Regions from separate parts of the Exiguobacterium sp. s50 genome, predicted to be linked through region 1. Evidence: predicted binding sites of a transcription regulator. Region 1 holds the regulator's gene; the other holds the start of a gene.

Region 1 (3,141 bases):
AGTAATGGATCGCATGATGGCATGGGCCAAGCATCCGAATGAGCATGTGCGAAGATTGGCAAGTGAAGGCTGTCGTCCTCGTCTTCCGTGGGCGGAGTCATTACCGATGTTCAGAGAAAATCCGGCTCCCGTGTTTGCGGTTTTAGAGTTATTGAAAGAAGACCCATCATTATATGTAAGGAAAAGTGTCGCCAACAATCTCAACGATATCTCGAAAGATCACCCGGAAGCCGTGCTCGAAGTCTCGCGTCGATGGCAAGGCGAACATCCTCATACCGACTGGGTCATCAGACATGCGTGCCGAACGTTAATTAAATCCGCACACCCGGACGCGTTAACTTTGTTTGGTTATACGCAAGAAACGGATTTGACCGTCAACTCATCGATTACTATACATCCGAATGTGCTCAGCATAGGTGAGGCGTGCGAGATTCAGTATGATTTGTCGATTCGTCCAGGAGATGCCGCCTATATTCGGGTCGAATACGCCATCGATTTCATAAAAGCGAACGGGAAAGCGAGTCGTAAAGCATTTCTGCTAGCGAACAAACTCGTCCCCGGGGGTGCGCGACTTGTAGCGAACAGGATGCACAGTTGGGCAGATTTGACGACTCGTCGGCATTATTCAGGGGAGCATCGTGTCGTTTTGCTGGTCAATGGACGAGAAGTGGCAGAACATCATGTCATGTTGCATAAAAGTTATTGAGCTTCTATATAATAAACAGTTCAAAAAGGGCAACCCAGTCTCTACTAGACGGGTTGCCCTTTTAGGTGTATGGCATAAATGTTTGGCTTAAAAGGCACGTTTGAAGAACGTGGACGCATAATCGAGCGTCGTATGTAACGTCGTCGCGAAGACGAGTCCGAAGAAACATGCGGCCCCGTTTAGGTCGAGCCATGATCTGGCAGCTTCCTCATACGGCGTGAACGTGAGCACGAGCGTGAGCGGGAAGCCAAGATAGATGACCCGGATCAGATCGCTCAAGAGCGGCAAATGCGAGAATAACGACCGATGGGGCATAATCTTCACGTAAGGGAGCCAAAAGCCTCGGAGTGGTCCCCATCGATAATAGGCGTCCGACTTTAAGTCAAGGTCCGGGGAGAGCCAGAACGTCCCGATTAGGGCGCCGAATAGGAACATGGTCGGAACATCGATGTCAATAAAAGGCGTGGCAATCGCAAGAGCACCGATTGCCACGAGATTCGTACGGGTATGTGTCTTGCCACTAGCCATTAGTGAATCGTGCGGTATACACCGATGACCTTCCCTAAAATCGACACGTTATCGAAATACATCGCTTCGAGCTCGTCGTTCTCTGGTTGAAGACGGACTTTCGAAGCTTCTTTATAAATCCGCTTCACCGTCGCTTCGCCTTCATCCGTCATGGCGACGACAATCTCTCCATTGTCGGCCGTGTTCTGTTGGCGGACGAGGACACGGTCCCCGTCCAAGATGCCGGCGTTAATCATAGAGTCTCCCGATACCGAGAGCATGTAGACGTTGTCGGAACCGACGACGTGGGCCGGGAGCGGGAAGTGCTCTTCCACATTCTCGATCGCCGTGATCGGCGTACCGGCCGTGACTTTTCCGATGACCGGCACGTACATGACGGCATCATGGTCTTCCACGACTGACATCTCTTCATCTAAAATTTCGATGGCACGTGGCTTCGTCTTGTCACGTCGAATCAATCCACGCTTCTCTAGACGGTCCAAGTGGCCGTGGACGGTCGAGCTCGATGCGAGTCCGACTGCCTCTCCGATTTCACGAACGGAAGGTGGATACCCTTTCGCCCGGACCTCGGCTTTTATAAAATCAAGAATCTGTTGTTGTCTTGCTGACATTTTTTTCAATGGATTTCACCTCGATTATGTCGAATAACCTGCGAACGCATCCTATTCTTTATGGGTTTAGTTTAACACAAGAACACATGAGCGCACAAACATTCGTTCGTTTTTTTCTACTTGACCGAACAGAAGTTCTTGTTTTATGATGAGAACAGATAAACGAACAGACGTTCTCGAGAACGTGTATTCTTATTCCCAGGAGGTAATCGTTATGAGAGACACAATCAATGGAATCATTTTAGTCGGCATGTTGGCACTTGGAATGTTCGCGTTTTATATGGTCGGGGAAATGCGCCACGATGTCGAAGTCGTCGCGACCGAACCAGTAATCGAGCATAGCATCGAAGAAGAAGTCGCCTTGACGGAGGCCGAGTCGCTCGAGGCACAGCTTCTCGCTGAACGCGCTGAGAAAGAAGACGACAAGACGACGTGGTTCGCCGCCGAATAATCTTTTCTGATTGCGAACAGCCCCCGAACCTGTGTATCGTAGAGGGCGAATGGAAAGAAAGGAAGTGACGGGATGCGAGTCGTCATTTATTGTCGCGTGTCGACGAACAAGTCCACGCAAGAGACGTCACTCGGTCGCCAAGCGGACGAACTGACGCGGATGGCGAAACGTCTTGACGCTGAAATCGTCGATGTGATCAGTGAGCAAGAGAGTGGGTATGAGGTCAATCGGACGGGGTTGCTCGATTTGTTGGAGCACGTCTCGACATCTAATCTCGATGCCGTGCTCGTGAGCGATGACAGCCGCCTCGGACGAGGGAACGCGAAAATCGCCATCTTGCATACGCTCATGAAACATAACGTCCGCTTGTTGACGATGCAATCGTCCGATGAATACGTCGTCTCGGATGCCGAGAAGATGGTGCTTGAAATCGTCAGTGTCGTCGAGGAATACCAGCGTAAAATCCATAATGCGAAAATCTCACGCGGCATGCGTCGGGCGGTCGCGAACGGGTTCAACCCGCACCGCAACATCCAACATCACGATCAAGGCGGTCGGAGCCGAATCGAAGTGCCGATCGAAGAAATTGTCCAACTGCGCGAGCGCGGACTGACGTTCGCTGAAATTGCCGCCACGCTACGTGGTTTTGGCTATGAGGTGTCGAAAGCGACCGTGAACCGTCGTTATTTGGAGCACGTATCAGTGCCAGAAACTTGATTCCTGCTCGCTGATTTTGTACAGTAGAAGAACAAATTCAGTAGAGAGGGGGCGAGCCTGATGCTAGCACCTGAACAGTTGGAGCGAATCAATTTTCTCGCCAACAAAGCCAAGACAGATGGACTGTC
Region 2 (3,141 bases), on a different contig from region 1:
CCGGCTTCATCGAGCTGAGTGATTCGAGCACATCCTCCTCGGCGTCGACCGTCGCGCGGATGACGCCGCGTACTTCTTTACGGATCGTCTGCGGCGTGATGCCGTGTTCTTCATTATAAGCTTCTTGAATCGAGCGACGACGATCGGTCTCTTCAATCGCGCGCGTCATCGAGTCGGTCATCTTATCAGCGAACAAGATGACGTGCCCGTTCGAGTTCCGCGCCGCCCGCCCGATCGTCTGAATGAGCGATCGGTCCGAACGGAGGAACCCTTCCTTGTCGGCGTCTAGAATCGTGACGAGACTCACTTCCGGGATGTCTAGTCCTTCCCGCAGCAAGTTGATTCCGACGAGGACGTCGTATTTCCCGAGACGCAGGTCACGGATGATCTCAATCCGCTCGAGCGTCTTGATTTCCGAGTGCATATAGTTGACCTTGATGCCCGCTTCACGCAGATAGTCCGATAAATCCTCGGCCATCTTTTTCGTGAGCGTCGTCACGAGGACGCGTTCGTCCTGTTTGATACGGTCGCGAATCTGATCCATCAAGTAGTCGATTTGTCCCTTAATCGGATGAATCTCGATCGTCGGGTCGAGTAGACCCGTCGGCCGGATGATCTGTTCGATCATGTTCGGTGTATGTTCAAGCTCGTAAGGACCCGGTGTCGCCGAGATGAAGATCGCTTGCGACAACTTCTTCTCGAACTCGTCGAACTTGAGTGGTCGGTTGTCTTTGGCCGAAGGCAGACGGAAACCGTGGTCGACGAGCACTTGTTTCCGGGCCTGGTCGCCGTTGTACATGCCGCGCACTTGCGGGAGCGTCACGTGCGACTCATCAGCGATGAGCAAGAAGTCTTTCGGGAAGTAGTCGATGAGCGTGTACGGCGTCGCCCCTGCCTCCGTCAAGTTCAAATGACGTGAATAGTTCTCGATGCCTGAACAGTAGCCCATCTCGCGCATCATCTCGAGGTCATAGTTCGTCCGTTGTTCGAGGCGCTGTGCTTCAAGCAGTTTGCCTTCTTCGCGGAACTTTTCGAGCTGCTGTTCGAGCTCGGCCTCGATGTTGACGATTGCTTTTTGCAACTTCTCGTCACGAGTGACGAAGTGGGACGCCGGGAAGATCGAGACGTGCTCCCGGTCGGCGATAATCTCTCCGGTGAGTGGGTCCATCTCGCGGATGCGGTCGATTTCGTCACCGAAAAACTCAACGCGCAAGCACTGCTCGTCACGTGACGCCGGGAAAATCTCGACGACATCCCCGCGGACACGGAAACGGCCGCGCTGGAAATCGATATCGTTCCGTTCATATTGAATGTCGATCAGTTTGCGGAGCATCTGGTCGCGCCCCATCTCTTTGCCGACGCGGAGACTTAAGACGAGACTGTTATACTCTTCCGGGTTACCGAGACCGTAAATACAGGAGACGGAGGCGACGATGATGACGTCGTCCCGCTCGAACAAGGCCGATGTCGCCGAGTGGCGGAGTTTATCGATCTCATCGTTAATCGAGGCATCTTTCTCGATGAACGTGTCGGTCGACGGCACATACGCCTCCGGCTGATAGTAGTCGTAATAACTGACGAAGTATTCGACGGCGTTGTTCGGGAAGAACTCTTTGAACTCGGAGTAGAGCTGTCCGGCGAGCGTCTTGTTGTGGGCCAAGACGAGCGTCGGCTTCTTCACTTCTTGGATGACGTTCGATACGGTGAACGTCTTCCCGGTGCCGGTCGCACCGAGCAACGTCTGATACCGGTCGCCGCGATTGATTCCTTCGACGAGCTGACGAATCGCTTCCGGTTGGTCGCCGGCCGGCTTATATTCTGAATGTAAGTCGAACGGAACGCTAATCTTATCCATGTATATTCCTCGCTTTCTTTACCTTGCATATTGGCTTGATTATATCACATACACGAACAAATATTCGCTTCTGACACGCTTCCCAAATCGTTCCGCTTTTCGTTATCATGGAGAGTGAATCTAAACAGAAACGAGTTGGTCGTCATGTGGTCGCTTCTCTTTATCCCGCTCGGTGCCGTCGTCGGCGCCACGTCGCTCCTATTCGTCGTCGGGACGAGCCTGTCCGGCGCCAAGAAACATACGTCGCTCGGCAACGTGTCCTGGTTGACAGGCATCACGGTCGGCTTGGCCGGTGCCGTCACGGCTCAGCTGTCGAGCCGGCTCGTCCTCTCGATCTCGGGCACGTACGACTGGTTGCTCAATCTATTTTATCTGGCTATCCTATCTTATTTTGCCGTTACGCTATTAAAGAAAACATCGAAACCGCAGAAGCCGAAAAAATCATCGCTACTTGCCGCCCTCGTCATCGGGATGATGGCCGGGCTGTTGTCGGCGCTACTCGGTATCGGTGGCGGTTTCATCATCGTCCCGCTCCTCGTCAGTTGGCTTGGATTCTCGACACATCACGGGGTCGGAACGAGCCTGGCTGCCGTCCTGTTCATCTCGCTCGGCGGACTCGTCGGTTATCTCCCGTCGCTGTCGCTCGACTACGTGACGCCGCTCGCGTTGGTCATCGGCGCTTTCATCGGAGCCCCGTTCGGCGCCACGCTCACGAATCGCTATCACGATAAAGAGATCTCTAACCGACTCGCCTGGTTATATATGGCCGTCATCACCTCGATCGCGCTCGATCTTGGTGCCGCCGTCTATGCGCCGCTCGCGTACGTCAGTTTGGCGGTCCTGCTCGCTTTTCTTGTCGGGATTGGACTCGACTTCAGACGGCGTATTGTCAATCAAAACCACTTTTCATAAGAAAAGTGGCTTTTTTTGCATATACGGTTTTGAAACGCTTACATTTGGGGCATATAATGAAGTGGTAAGCCAAATTTAATATGGAAGGAAGGGAGTATCACATGTCAGCATTCGTCAGCGAAATTATTGGTACAATGCTACTCATCTTGCTCGGTAACGGTGTCGTCGCCGGCGTCGTGCTCCGTCATTCGAAAGCGGAGAACGCAGGTTGGGTCGTCATCACGTTCGGTTGGGGCTTCGCCGTTATGATCGGGGTATACGCAGCCGGAATCTACGGAGGGGCGCACTTGAACCCTGCCGTCACGGTCGGGCTCGCGACAGCAGGCTCATTCCCTTGGGCTGATGTGCCCGCCTACATCTTGGCACAGTTTATC

The links. Region 1 encodes LexA, which represses DNA repair genes until DNA is damaged. Its sites were predicted from a motif close to CGAACATATGTTCG; they were not measured.
Region 2: uvrB (excinuclease ABC subunit UvrB) is a predicted target of LexA. The motif match lies at 1,909-1,922, and genes of this name have one in related genera.

Annotation. Positions count from the first base shown of each region.
Region 1 is NZ_JACSLP010000001.1:89,241-92,381, reverse strand. It holds gene KNP68_RS00485 (DNA alkylation repair protein) at 1-706, shown strand, start outside; gene KNP68_RS00480 (metal-binding protein) at 794-1,234, opposite strand; gene lexA (transcriptional repressor LexA) at 1,234-1,854, opposite strand; gene KNP68_RS00470 (hypothetical protein) at 2,060-2,296, shown strand; gene KNP68_RS00465 (YneB family resolvase-like protein) at 2,369-3,013, shown strand; gene KNP68_RS00460 (DUF896 domain-containing protein) at 3,074-3,141, shown strand, end outside.
Region 2 is NZ_JACSLP010000004.1:87,865-91,005, forward strand. It holds gene uvrB (excinuclease ABC subunit UvrB) at 1-1,855, opposite strand, end outside; gene KNP68_RS06985 (sulfite exporter TauE/SafE family protein) at 1,970-2,767, shown strand; gene KNP68_RS06990 (MIP/aquaporin family protein) at 2,869-3,141, shown strand, end outside.